Regions from separate parts of the Desulfosporosinus youngiae DSM 17734 genome, predicted to be linked through region 1. Evidence: riboswitches for the same ligand, from Rfam matches in the RefSeq annotation. Region 1 holds a riboswitch; each other region holds the start of a gene.
The links. A riboswitch is a leader RNA that binds a small molecule or an ion and turns the genes downstream of it on or off. The one in region 1 is predicted to bind S-adenosylmethionine.

Region 1 (4,774 bases):
CTGGTTGCAATTACCGGTGCAATTATGACCATGCCGGGACTGCCGAAACGGCCTGCAGCAACGAGAATGGATATTGATGCAGAAGGAAGAATCACGGGATTGTTCTAAGCAGAACTGCGAAAAGGTGCATAAAAAGAAACAAAGTTGTCCGATGTCCGGACAACTTTGTTTTTAAAGCTTGATAAACTTGTTATTCAGCGGGCACCCAGGTCATAGGGAGTTTCTTGATAGACGTAGTAATTCAGCCAGTTTTGAAAAAGAAGATTAGTATGGGAGCGCCAGTTGTGAATGGGTCTTCGGGTTGGATCATCATTTGGGAAATAGCTTTTGGGAAGAGCAATGGAAAGCCCTTTAGAGATGTCCCGGTCATATTCTTCTTTCAAGGTTAATGTATCGTATTCAGAATGTCCTGTTACAAAGACTTGTCGTCCATCCTTGGATACGACAATGTAAATGCCGGCTTCGTCCGACTCTGATAAAATCTCTAATTCAGGGTGTTTTTCAAGGTCGGAGTGCTTAATTTCCGTGTGGCGGGAATGGGGAACATAAAATTCATCGTCAAACCCTCTGAGAAGCTGCATCCCATTTAAACCGCTCTTATTAACATTGTGTTTGAAGATACCAAACATTTTCTCAGGGAGAGGGTATTTAGGAATCCCATAATGATGATAAAGACCTGCTTGTGCTCCCCAGCAAATGTGAAGTGTGGAGGTTACGTGGGTTTTTGTCCAAGCTAAGATGCTTTTAAACTCTTCCCAATAGGTGACTTCCTCAAATTCCAAGTGTTCAACCGGTGCTCCGGTTATAATCATACCGTCAAACTTTTGGTTTTCGATATCACTGAACCTTTTATAAAAGGAATCTAGGTGTTCTTGGGTTGTATTTTTAGATGTATGTGTGTCTATGCGCAAAAGCACAATATCAACTTGCAAGGGGGAATTGCCGAGCAGTCTTAAAAGCTGTGTTTCCGTGGTTTCTTTGACGGGCATGAGATTGAGAATAACGATTTTTAAAGGACGAATGTCCTGGTGAAAGGCGCGTTCTTCCCCCATCACAAAAATGTTTTCTTGATGCAGTATATCCAGAGCGGGCAGATTTTCAGGTATTTTAATGGGCACTGGCAAAACTCCTTTCCAGGTGTGAGGCTCGATGCAGGACAGATGAATTAAGTCTCGTTTGAGCTTGAGATTATGCTTGCTGGCTTGCCGCTAAAGCTTGGTCTAAATCATAGAGCAGGTCGTCAATGGTTTCGATTCCGATGGATACGCGGATCATATCCGGGGAGACTCCTGCGCCGCGTTGGGCTTCTTCATCAAGCTGTTGATGGGTGGTGCTTGCTGGATGAATAACCAAGGATTTGGCATCCCCGACGTTGGCTAAATGAGAAAATAGCTTAAGGCTGTTAATAAATCGTTTTCCCTCATTCAGACCGCCTTTAAGGCCAAAGGTGAAGATTGCGCCAGGCCCTTTAGGCAGGTATTTCTGAGCCAGTGCATGATACGGGTTTTTTTCAAGACCCGGGTAGTTAACCCAAGTGACTAAGTCATGCTGATCGAGAAACTCTGCCACCTTTTTGGCGTTTTCAACATGGCGTTCCATGCGTAAGGGGAGGGTTTCCAATCCTTGCAAGAGCAAGAACGAGTTAAACGGGGAAAGGCAAGCCCCGGTGTCGCGGAGAAGAGAGACTCTGGCTTTGGTGATATAGGCAGCATTACCACAGGCTTCTGTAAAGACAATACCATGGTAGCTGGGGTCCGGCTGACTGAGTCCGGGGAACTTGCCGTTGTTCCAGTCGAATTTTCCTGAGTCAACAATTACTCCTCCAATGGAAGTACCGTGTCCGCCAATGAATTTAGTAGCAGAATGCACTACGATGTCCGCTCCGAACTCAATAGGCCGGCATAAATAGGGGGAAGCGAAAGTATTGTCAACAATAAGCGGAAGACCGTTTTCGTGAGCAATACGGGCAATTTCCTCCAGGTCGGCAACATTGATGAGTGGATTTCCGATGGTTTCTGTGTATAAAGCTTTGGTATTTTCCGTGATTTTAGAACGGAATTCTTCCGGTTTATCAACATCAACGAAGTGGACTTTGATGCCAAGCTTAGCGAATGTATAGGCGAATAATGTGAAAGTGCCGCCGTAAAGAGAGCTGGAAGCCACAATTTCATCCCCGGCTTGGGCGATGTTTAAAAGAGCATAGGTTATGGCGGCTTGGCCGGAGGCAGTGGCAAGTGCTCCGATCCCCCCTTCGAGCAGGGCGATACGCTGCTCAAAAACGTCTTGGGTAGGATTCATGATCCGGGTGTAGATATTGCCTGGTTCTTTTAAGCCGAATAAATTGGCAGCATGATCTGTGTCGTTGAAGACGAAGGAGGATGTCTGGTAGATGGGAACGGCGCGTGAATTTGTGGCGAGATCCGGGCTTTGCCCTCCATGCAGGGAAATAGTTTCGATACCTGGTTGTCGTGTGTTAGTCATGATAAATCCTCCTAGTTTTTTTTAGTTGAGATACTGCTTGGGAAAACCGATGAGCCGGATCAAGGATGAAAAAGGTTTAAATAAAAACGACTGCTTCAAGAGAAGCAGTCGTCATGTTATTTAACGCGCTACTCTCATCTCTCAGAACCTGGGGTTCTGCTGGAATTAGCACCTCATAGCTTACGCTATCGGTTGCCGGGCATCATAGGGCCAGTCCCTCCGCCGCTCTTGATAAGAGAAAATTTGATATTCTATTGTTTTACTTGGAATATAGCTTACTATAAAACAAATTTCTATCGATGTCAACGTGAAATTCCTGCTAAATTCTGGGTGTGACAGGGGGCGAAATTTAGAGTAAATGAGCTGAATATACCCCAGGAAAACCCTACAATGATGCTGATAAGGATATTGTCTGGAAAAATGGGGAAGATTGTAAGGAATAGGACGTTGTAGAATCCCAGGAAAAGCAGTATCATTATACAAACTATGTTTGTTAAGAGATCCTAAATGAGGTGTAATCTGTGATTATAAATGATCCTTTAAAAATCTTTGTTACCATTGTTGAAAATAAGAATTCTTCTGATGCTGCAGAGGAACTTTACCTATCCCATCCTGATGTCAGTTTACAAATCCAAGGCTTAGAAGAAGAACTTGGCACAAAGTTGATTGATAACTCGTCAAACCATTTGGAGCTCACCCAATCGGGTGAGATATATTATGAATACGCTAAGCAAATTTTGCAATTGCAAGATAAGGCTAAACAGGAAATTAAGAGAATCTCAAATGTGGTCACAGGAAATTTGAGAGTGGGGGCCAGCTATACAATTGGAGAATACATTTTGCCCTTTGTAGTGGCCGAATTTGCTGCTCAATATCCGAAAGTGGAAATTGAAACCTCGATTGCTAATACGAGAGAGATAATTCGAGGGGTACAGGCTAATCACTTAGACATTGCCCTTGTGGAAGGAGAAGTTGATCATTCGGACATCCTTGTCCGCCCTTTAATGGAGGATGAAATTATTTTATTAGTACCAAATCAACATCCTTTAGCAAGACTTCCGATTGTTACGTCTGAGCACCTTCAAGACCAAGTATGGATTCTCAGAGAAAGCGGTTCCGGAACTCGTGCGTTTAGTGACAAGCTTTTCAAAGAATGGGGTATTCATGTCAGAAAGTCTTATATCTTTGGAAGTGGCCAAGCCATTAAGCAGGCTGTTACGGCTGGGTTAGGAATTGCCCTTGTCTCACGTTGGATTGTACGAAAGGAGCTCAATGCGAAAGAATTTAAGACGATCAGAATTAAGGGAAATCCCCTTACGCGTTCTTTTTACTTAATAGGACCGAAAAACCAGGAAACGTCCGAGGCCAGGGAAGTTTTTACGGAACAACTCTTAACCTTGGAGTCTGCTACATGGAGAAAGCTGAGCAAAAAGGGAATCGCAATTTAGTAGCTGGAGTTAACCAACCGTTGTAACTTGTCTTGTGAAAGGGAGACTGTTTGTGGGGAAGAGGAATAACAGTTTATCCATGATCCCCACTAGAATTATTTAAACATCAATATCTTGTATATCAACAGCATCATTACTTATTACCACTAATCCCGTCTCCCCTGTGAGCTCAGGATCATGAATTACCGTGTAGGATTTTTTCATTTTTCGGGCGAGTTTAAGGTACTTATCGGTAAACTGAGGGCTTAAGCTGCCATTTATAAGCATTCTTGAGCTTTCCCTATGACTTAAGGCTTTTTCTATTTCGGGATAGATGGATTTCTCAGCAACTTGTTTTTTGGTTAAACGCCGGATTATGCGTTCGCGGAATTCTCCAAGATAGTTGATTTTTTCGTCGCGCTTTAATTCAGGTATACCGTGGATGCCAACAGCTACTCTTTGCATAGATGGATCCATATTGGCTAAAGTATCCGTTTTATGATCGGATTTCATAAAAGACCTCCCTTTGGGTTTACTAATGACTATTTATATAATTTACCGTTATTTTAAGGATATGTATTGCGTAGACTAAGTCATTGGTTATCATAGGCAATGGCGATCTATTTCAGGCTAGAACGAGAGACATAAAGAGCCGCGCTATCTAGTATCTGGCGCGGCTCTTTATGTATTCATCTGACCTTCAGAGTCTTAAGGTGGCCTGGAGACGTTTGGTCTCCAGGAGTAAACCGAAGGCATCTTCTATCTTATGAACAACTAGATCAGCGGATAGAAGAGCTTGGGTGGAGGCACCCTCGGAGCCGATGACTGCAATGCCTAAGCGCGCATGCTGAAGCATTAATTGATCA
Region 2 (4,774 bases), 130 kb from region 1:
AAATGCCGGTGGGGGTACAGGGGTAGAGGTGCTGATCATAGGACTCGGAGGAAAGGCCGAAATCGCTGCTAAAAAGGTATTGCCGTTTCTCGTTCAAACTGGAGGATGGACAAATCGCGGAATAAAAACCCAGAATATTATGGTGCTTAGGGAAACAAGCATGCCTGCAATTTTGACTGAGAATGGGTTTATCGATAAGACAGCAGATGCAGAAAAGTTAAGGGAACCTAATTTTCGTCAAGCACTTGCTGTAGCTCACGCTAAAGGGATCTGTGATTATTTTGGCATTCAATACAAAGAATCAACATCTTCACTGCCCAACCCTAATAGTATGTATCGAGTCATATTAGATGGTAAGCAGATCATGGCTTTAAGTTCTCGGGACCATGCGATCACTGAGGTGAAAAAAGCCATTGATAGCGGCCAGGCATCAAAGGGGATTGTACAGCGGACGTCAGACGGTGTGAATATTTTCGAGTATTTGACAAACCAAATAGTCTTAAAAACTCCTATAATGGGTAAAGAAACGGTCACTATTGAGCAGTGTAAGCAGTATCTATTGAAGTATAATCCTAATGCACCAGATATTATCCCCCTATACAAGAAGAATGGGGAAATGTTAGACATTAGATGGGGGTATGCGGTGGCCCAAATGATAAAGGAAACCGGTTTCCTCAAATTCAATGGGGCCGTCAAAGCTGAGCAAAACAATTTTGCTGGAATTGGGGCTACAGGAGGCGGAGCTCAAGGCGCGACATTTTCTACAAAGGAGGAAGGAGTGTTGGCTCACTTAGAGCACTTATTTGCCTATGCAACAGCGGATCCTTTGCCGGCAGGAGTTCCAAAGGTAGACCCCCGTTTTGATTTGATTAAGAGAGGAAGTTGTCCGAACTGGGAAGATTTAAATGGACATTGGGCAGTTCCGGGGAAAGGGTATGGCGAGGATGTAGTCAGAATTTATAATCTGATGGACAAAGAAGTGGTATCCGATAACGATAGTGAAATGTCCATTTTGAGGAAGGTCTATGAACTTATATCCGATTACTATAAAGGCAAATAACATCTCGCTGATTCTGTTACGGATGTCATAGAGCTAAGTTGACCGTTGATTTCAGTTGAGAGCATGATTTTTTCTGCCAAGTTGTTCCTGTGGGTAAGGCATTTTTCATGAGAATGCCTTATCTTTATTTGTATGTTCATGTTAAGACGTCTTTGGGGGAGCAATAGTCTTTTCATGTGAAGAGCCGGGCTTATGCCCGGCTTTGAGGAGTTTTTTTCTTAAATGGAGAATTTTTACCTCGATCTGGTTTTCCAGTTTGAGCTTTATCTGTTGCTTTATTTGACATCTAGATACCTCCCCTGTAATTAGCTAGGATTGTACGTTATTTGTCCATCCCGGCCATAATCCGTGCGCCCGTCCTGATCGGCTTGGTGGTTAAAGGGTAGGTCTTCGCGCTTAGGAAATGGTTTTTTAGCTTGCTTGGGCTGATTCATAGTAATCCTCCCTTTACATTGGAATACGTTTAGAATACCCAATAGTTGCTTAATTATGTTTAAATTAGACCTTTACCCGCAAATTTAAAATCCTTTAAGATTCCAGTCATTCCAGGCTGCCAGTATGCGGGTACCCCCGGACAAAGGAGTTATGACACGTTAGAGTAAGGTTAAAGTAGGACAAAGTGCGTTATCAAAGACATAAAAAAGGATCTCCTTAGAGTTTAAGGAGATCAAAGAAGAGGACTAACTACATGAAGAAAATGAAAAAAACTTACCACTATTATATGGAGGAATATGTCGATTATATTATGTTTTATATATGAAATTTTTTACATCTATTAAATTAGACTATACCATTAACTTCTAAAAACATCTAAAAAACCATATTGACATAACATAAGCTAGATGTTAGACTCAGCATAATAAATTGAATTAATAGGCTCTTATCCGGAGTGGTGGAGGGACTAGCCCTATGAAGCCCGGCAACCAGCTTTTAAACTACGACATGTCCATGGTGTGGACGAAGCATGGTGCTAATTCTTGCAGGAGAGATTTTCCTGGCAGATAAGAGGAGTGTCGAATAATGAGATTTTGGCCTCTTCTATCATAGAAGGGGTCTTTTCTATTTATTATTTTTTTATTTTACCTCTGAAGTCTAGTTGAAGCTAATCAAAGTTCATATTGGACCTTGGATATGAGACAGGTTAATTCTTGGCGGAATTTAGGTGCAGAAGGTGTAACAAATCTGGAGGTGGAGTCATGAGTGTAGAAAAGACGTATGCGGAAATTAATTCTAAGATCAAAGCTGGTAAAGCAGTTGTTGTGACAGCCGAAGAGCTTATTGCTATTGTGGAGGAAAAAGGTCTCTCCAAAGCAGCCCAAGAGGTTGATGTGGTTACGACAGGCACGTTCGCGCCAATGTGTTCTTCAGGTGCCTTTTTGAGTTTTGGTCATACAAAGCCGCGGATGAAAATGCAGAAAGTTTGGCTGAACGGGGTCGCTGCTTATACAGGAATAGCAGCAGTTGATGCCTATATCGGTGCGACTGAGATGCATGAAGATGATCCGTTAAACAGCAATTATCCGGGTGAATTCAGATATGGGGGCGGGCATGTCATTTCTGACCTCGTCGCACGCAAACCGGTTAAACTCAAAGCGTTAGGCTATGGTACAGACTGTTATCCCCGTCGAAGCCTTGAAACGACCATTACGTTAGATGAGATCAATGAGGCAATTCTCTTTAATCCTCGCAATGCCTATCAAAATTACAATTGTGCCGTAAATCTGACCAATCGCACGATATATACGTATATGGGAATGATTAAACCTCATTTAGGAAATGCCAATTTTTCCACGGCAGGGCAGCTGAGCCCGCTTTTAAAAGATCCGCACTTTAAAACAATCGGAGTGGGAACCAAAATATTCCTTGGCGGTGGGATTGGCTATGTTGCCTGGAACGGAACCCAGCATTTCCCATCTATGATTGATGTAGAGGGCAAAGAACTCGGCAGTGCAGGGGGGACACTTGCCCTCACAGGGGACTTAAAACAAATGAGCCCTCGCTGGCTTGTTGGTACCAGCTATCTGGGATATGGTGCAACGCTCAGTGTTGGAATTGGCATACCTATCCCCATTCTAAATGAGGAAATCGCTCGCTATGCTGCTAAGAAGGATGAAGAGCTGTTTGCCCCTATCGTCGACTATGGCGAAGCATATCCTTCGTTTACACCGGGGAATCTGGGATATGTCAGTTATGCAGATCTCAGGAGCGGGAAGATTGCCGTCAATGGTAAGGAAGTGCCCACGGCTCCATTGTCGAGTTTGCCGCGGGCCCGGGAGGTTGCCGCTACCTTAAAAGGGTGGATTCAAAAAGGAGAGTTTCAGTTGACAGAACCGGTTAAAACTCTTCCTTCACCTGCTGATGGTTTTATCGCTCACAGTATAAAGGAGGATTGATTAAAGTGTCGCCGAAAAGAATTGTTTTGCGTTTTGGGACAGACATCTCGGTTAAGCCTATAGTTTATCGCTTGGTTAAAGATTACGATCTAGTGGTTAATATCGTGAAAGCGGACGTCAACCCTCAAAAAGAAGGTACAATGATCTTAGAGGTTACCGGAGATCAAAGTGAAAATGGGCTAAACTATTTGCGAGATCTAGGAGTATCAGTTCAGGCCCTTAATCAAGAAATCGTTCGCAATGAAGATAAATGTGTCATGTGTGGAGCGTGCACAGGGGCTTGCCCAACCGGTGCTTTATATATGAAACGCCCATCTATGGAAGTAGGTTTTGATGGAGACCAGTGTGTATTTTGCCAGCTTTGTGTGAAGGTCTGCCCAATGTGGGCTATGGAGGTTCGTCTGTAATTGGATTATATAGAACGGAGTTATCGGCAGAATCATCGCCAAGAGGATTTAGTTCATTTTCAGCTTGTTGTGAAGGAAACAGATCTGGATATTGGGGTTCGGAAAGAACGATTCTCCCCTGAATTGGTTGAGTGGGTAGCCGAGACGATTCAGGCCTGTCGTAAACCCCTGGAAGACTATATTCAAAAGGATCAGGCTTTTTTAACCGCTTTAACCCCCTACCCCGTGTTACCAGATGCTCCTGGAATTGTCCAGACTATGGCGGAAGCTGGGCGTCTGGCTGGAGTTGGGCCAATGGCAGCGGTTGCTGGGGCGGTAGCAGAGTGGGTTGGAAAATCTGTCGCCAAGCGTTCGCGAGATGTAATCGTGGAAAACGGTGGGGATATCTTTGTGCGTACAACTCGGATTCGCAAGGTTGGGATTTTTGCAGGAGAATCACCACTATCAAATCGTGTGGCAATTGAGGTCAGACCGAATCAGACTCCCCTTGGAATTTGTACTTCTTCTGGCAAAGTGGGTCATTCTTTGAGTTTTGGAAAAGCGGACGCTGTAGTTATACTCTCCTCCTCGGTCCCCTTAGCGGATGCAGTAGCCACAGCAACTGGGAACCTTGTTCAGACAGTGGAAGATTTAGAAGGAGCCATTGAATTTGCTTCTCAGATTAACGGAGTCACAGGGATTCTGGTTATCAAGGACGACCGACTAGCGGTTTGGGGAAGTGTGAAACTACTGCCGATTAATGCTTAATGAGTATATTAATGTGGCAGTCTACCAATATTTAAAAACGATATGAAGTTTGAAGATAATGCTTAACCTATAAAATAATAGGCTTTAAAAGGAAGAGATATATCAAGATTTAGTCTCTTCCTTTTCCTTTATAAAAGTAAAAAAAGAAACCTCCCCGTCGGGAGGTT
Region 3 (4,774 bases), 220 kb from region 1:
GACAATCTCCCCCGCCTGTAAGTACCGCAAGTTTACGCAATTTTTACACCCCTTATCCAGATGTATCTCCAATATGTCATTATATAATATTCCAGCCTAAAAAAGTGCTGAACTCATCCAATTATTTCAAATTATTTGTCTTCACAAACTTTCTCCATCAACACATAAAACCTGAGCAATATTCTTTTGCCGCGCTATTTTCCCTGCCTCATCATTGCCTAAAACTCCGAGAGACATCTCTACCCGTTTCCCCAAGGCCCTCAAAGCCTGGCTCCGGCGAATGACCTGCTTCGCATCGGATCCATAAACTAAGACATCTGCTCCCTCGACATTTGGCAGCGGAAATTGTTCCAAGAGATTGCCTAAATGTATCGCAAACCCGGTTGCCGGCTGAGGGATACCAAAGTCGGCATATAAGGCATCATAACGTCCGCCCTCAACGACCGGAAAACCTATTCCCGGAACATACCCTTCAAAAATCACCCCAGTATAATATGAAAAACCCCGAAGTATTCCCAGATCTAAGGACACATTCTCCTGAACACCAAAATCATTTAAATACTGATAAATTCTCCTTAGACTTTCGACTGCTGCCCGAATTGCGGGTCTCTCACTCCAACCGAGGACTTCATCCAGAATTTCCTCTCCCCCGTGAAAATGGGGTAACCGAAGCAGTAGCTCCTGAACCCGTCCCGGTAATCCACTTTGTCTGACACAGCTTTCCACGCCCACCATGTCCTTACGAGCTAATACTTCTTCTAATTTGGCCTGTATCCCCTCATCCACTCCGGCTTCCAGCATGAGTCCCGAAAAAATCCCCATATGTCCCAGATTAAATTGATAATTTTCCAGGCCCAAACCTGCGATAGCTTCTACAGCAAGGGCAATCACTTCAGCGTCTGCCAGTTCCTGGTCAGAACCCACCAGTTCTACACCCAATTGTCGGAACTCTCTGTGCCTGACATTGGTATTTCGATAGACATCTGCACCATAACATAAGCGCAGGGGAAATTCTCCCCCCCTCATACGTGTACCGACAAGACGGGCGATCGGTATCGTCAGTTCGGGGCGTAAGGTTAATATATGCCCTTCACGGTCAAAAAACTTGTACAGCAAATCGTCCTGGTCAACATCCGGCTGAACACAAGCCGAATATTCCAAGGTTGGAGTCAATACTTTCTGATAAGACCACTGCCGGAAAAGGGCCAGAACTTTTTCCTCTAACTCCTCTTGAACAGCGATTTCCTCAGGTAATAGATCCCGCATGCCCTTTGGTATACGCAACCCTAAATTCGTTCTCAACATTTATGCTTCTCCTTCATGACCGTCATTTTTCTGTGCGTTCTGCTCCTTTAAACGCCGTAAGATAAGCTGATAACCATCTGCTCCGAAATTCAAGCAGCGCTTCACACGACTGATCGTTGCAGTACTTACTCCGGTTCTTTCCGTAATTGCGGTATAGGTCTCGTTCCTTTGCAGCATCTTAGCGACTTCCAAACGCTGAGCCAAAGCCTTGATTTCAGCAACTGTCGCGATATCTTCAAAGAACCGATAACACTCTTCTTTGCTCTTAAGCAATAAAACGGCTTCTACTAGGGCATCATTTAAGGGATTTTGTAAACGCTCATCGCTTGACATGGCTTTCCCCTCCCAAATAATTGAACAAGGTCACTGTCTCCCTTTAATCTATTAAAGTGTTGTGTTATTGTCAAGCTTTTTTAGTTCAAGTATAAATTAAACCCGTATAAATTTTATCTCTTGCCAACCCTATCTTCCCTATGCTAAACTATGGATAGCTTTAGTAATTCTTAGACACAGTAAAACCTCATAGTAGACTCTTATTCAGAGTAGGTGGAGGGACTGGCCCGATGAAGCCCGGCAACCGGCATTTTTGCACGGTGCTAACTCCTGCAGAGAAATCTGGGAGATAAGAGGAAAACCGAATGGTACTCCGCGGGTTTTCTTCGCGGAGTTTTGTTGTGTATAAAACCGCTGGGCATAAATTAATTATGCAAAGGAGCAATAACCTTTGATTCAGATTAAACAATTAGTAAAGCAATATTCTTCTCGTCAAGGGAACGTCATTGCCCTTGATAATGTATCCTTGAACATTTCGCAGGGGTCCATCTACGGGATTATTGGATTGAGCGGTGCAGGAAAAAGCACATTAGTGCGCTGCTTAAACCTTCTCGAGAAACCAACGAGTGGTCACATCATTGTCGCCGGCCAAGACCTGACACAGCTTTCCGGCAAGGAACTGCGTCATGCGCGTCAGAATATTGGCATGATCTTTCAACATTTTTATCTTCTTCTATCACGGACCGTAGAGGAAAACATTGCCTTCCCCCTGGAAATCGCCGGAGTGTCTAAGAAGGAAATCTCGGTACGGGTCAAAGAATTACTCCATTTAGTTGGTCTCGAAGATAAAGCGTCTGTTTATCCTGCGCAATTAAGCGGCGGCCAAAAACAACGGGTTGGAATTGCCCGGGCACTCGCCACCAAGCCACAAGTCCTCTTATGTGACGAAGCCACCTCAGCCTTAGATCCGCAGACCACCCTTTCTATTCTCAATCTTTTGCGGGATATCAACCAGAAACTTGGTTTAACGATTGTGATGATTACCCATGAAATGAAAGTAGTCAAAGAAATCTGCACGGATGTTGCGGTTATTCATGCCGCACACATTGTTGAAAACGGTCCTGTCGAATCTGTTTTTATTAAACCTCAGTCAGATATCGCCCGCCAGTTTATCTCAACTGTTTTTCCGAACGAACTTCCAGCCGACCTTTTACAGGAGCTTGCAACTCACAAAGATTCGGAAATTGTTCGCATACAATTTCTCGGTTCACGGGCCTCAGATCCAATCATCACTGACTTACTGCGTTCTTGCGATGTCCGGGCCAATATTCTCTATGGAAGCATCGACCACTTGAGGTCCACATTATTTGGTACACTTACCATCGAACTTCTCGGAAACCCCGAACAAATCAAAACAGCCCATCGCTACTTGGAATCTCGCAAATTAAATGTGGAGGTGATTCATCGTGGGCTTTGATTCATCCCTGCTTTTTCAGGCGACTTTTTGGATTGATTCATTCCGGCTTGTCATACCGGCAACCGGCGAAACCCTCTATATGGTACTCGCTTCCACGGTACTGGCTTACCTGCTGGGACTTCCTTTAGGCATTATTTTGGTCATTACTTCTCCCGGGCACATCATGCCCAATCCATGGGTCGAGCGGACTTTAGGCACCGTCATCAACATCTTGCGTTCCGCTCCGTTCATCATCCTATTGGTAGCCTTAATCCCATTCACTAAATCCATTATTGGCTCATCGATCGGTACAACTGCAGCTATTGTTCCTCTCGTCATCTCAGCTGCTCCCTTTGTGGCCAGAGTCGTGGAAAGTTCTCTCAAAGAAGTTCCTTACGGCGTCATTGAAGCGGCTTTATCAATGGGAGCTTCCCCCCAACAAATCATCCAAAAAGTTCTTCTTCCTGAAGCAAAAGCTTCACTGATTCTAGGCGTTGCCATCACGACAATCAGTGTCATCGGCTACACCGCTATGGCCGGTGCTGTTGGCGGGGGTGGGTTAGGAGACTTGGCCATCCAATATGGTTACAACCGTTTCCGAACCGATATTATGATCATCACCGTCGTCATTCTTGTCGTGATTGTTCAGATCATACAATCTCTGGGAACCACACTGGCACGCAAGCTTACTCATTAAATCCTCAGTTATGAACCCGTCCCACGCTTTACCTGCATCCTAGAAAAGGCAACCCTGTCCAAAAGAAATGAAACAAATAGGAGGAAGAAATTATGTCAAGAATCAAGAATCATCGCTGTTTTGCCCTTTTGCTCACTGTTTTCGTCTCTCTTTCCCTCGTGCTTTCCGGCTGTGGCTCCGACAAGTCCTCTGGCACCGTACTTAAAGTTGGGGCAACCCCAATCCCTCATGCTGAAATCCTGGAACACATTAAACCTGCTCTTCTCAAAGAAGGCGTTGACCTTCAAATCGTGAATTACACTGATTACGTCCGCCCAAACTTGGACTTGGATACAGGTGATATCGACGCTAACTTCTTCCAACATACTCCTTACCTGGACTCCTTTAACCAAGATCACTCCCTGAAGAATGTTTCCATTGCTAATGTCCACATCGAACCAATGGGGGTTTACTCTAAAAAAATCACGAAACTGGAAGACCTCAAAAATGGAGATACCATAGTCATTCCCAATGATCCTTCTAACAGCGGCCGCGCCCTTGCCCTCCTGGCCAAAGCCGGCGTCATTCAATTAAACGATGGAGTAGGCATCAAAGGAACCGTTAATGATATTAAGACTAACCTCAAGCAACTTAAAATTACTCCCCTCGACGCTCCTCAGCTTCCAAGAGTGCTTGAAGATCCTAAAGTTAATGCCGCAGTAATCAATACAAATTTCGCCATTGAAGGCGGACTTAACCCAATCAATGATTCCATTATTATGGAAGACAAAGACTCTCCTTATGCTAATATTCTAGTTGTCAAGGACACTCGTAAAGACGATCCCGCTCTACAAAAGCTAGCTAAAGCTCTAACTTCACCAGAGGTTAAAACGTTCATCGAAGAAAAATATCAAGGCTCGATTGTTCCGGCATTCTAAAAATAAATTAGAACGTGACAAAAGGACGGGGTTCATGATAGCATTGAAATGCTATCATGAACCCCGTTCCCTTGTCATCCTGGCCATGCTGGACTGGCCTTCAACCATAAAGTCCTCGAAAGCCGT

Region 2: it holds a riboswitch for S-adenosylmethionine, as region 1 does, so the genes downstream of both, DESYODRAFT_RS01645 (homocysteine biosynthesis protein) here and DESYODRAFT_RS02175 (homocysteine synthase) in region 1, are expected to answer to the same signal.
Region 3: it holds a riboswitch for S-adenosylmethionine, as region 1 does, so the genes downstream of both, DESYODRAFT_RS03160 (methionine ABC transporter ATP-binding protein) here and DESYODRAFT_RS02175 (homocysteine synthase) in region 1, are expected to answer to the same signal.

Annotation. Positions count from the first base shown of each region.
Region 1 is NZ_CM001441.1:445,534-450,307, forward strand. It holds gene DESYODRAFT_RS02165 (formate--tetrahydrofolate ligase) at 1-108, shown strand, start outside; gene metA (homoserine O-acetyltransferase MetA) at 195-1,118, opposite strand; gene DESYODRAFT_RS02175 (homocysteine synthase) at 1,189-2,481, opposite strand; SAM riboswitch class I at 2,613-2,719, opposite strand; gene DESYODRAFT_RS02180 (LysR family transcriptional regulator) at 3,006-3,929, shown strand; gene DESYODRAFT_RS02185 (YueI family protein) at 4,029-4,421, opposite strand; gene DESYODRAFT_RS02190 (HAD family hydrolase) at 4,609-4,774, opposite strand, start outside.
Region 2 is NZ_CM001441.1:319,472-324,245, forward strand. It holds gene DESYODRAFT_RS01640 (N-acetylmuramoyl-L-alanine amidase) at 1-1,060, shown strand, start outside; gene DESYODRAFT_RS29450 (hypothetical protein) at 1,366-1,494, opposite strand; SAM riboswitch class I at 1,938-2,068, shown strand; gene DESYODRAFT_RS01645 (homocysteine biosynthesis protein) at 2,257-3,453, shown strand; gene DESYODRAFT_RS01650 (NIL domain-containing protein) at 3,459-3,860, shown strand; gene DESYODRAFT_RS01655 (UPF0280 family protein) at 3,861-4,607, shown strand.
Region 3 is NZ_CM001441.1:661,210-665,983, reverse strand. It holds gene DESYODRAFT_RS03175 (6-phosphofructokinase) at 1-40, opposite strand, end outside; gene hisZ (ATP phosphoribosyltransferase regulatory subunit) at 142-1,305, opposite strand; gene DESYODRAFT_RS03165 (YerC/YecD family TrpR-related protein) at 1,306-1,638, opposite strand; SAM riboswitch class I at 1,836-1,934, shown strand; gene DESYODRAFT_RS03160 (methionine ABC transporter ATP-binding protein) at 2,030-3,055, shown strand; gene DESYODRAFT_RS03155 (methionine ABC transporter permease) at 3,045-3,731, shown strand; gene DESYODRAFT_RS03150 (MetQ/NlpA family ABC transporter substrate-binding protein) at 3,824-4,648, shown strand; gene DESYODRAFT_RS27890 (hypothetical protein) at 4,683-4,774, shown strand, end outside.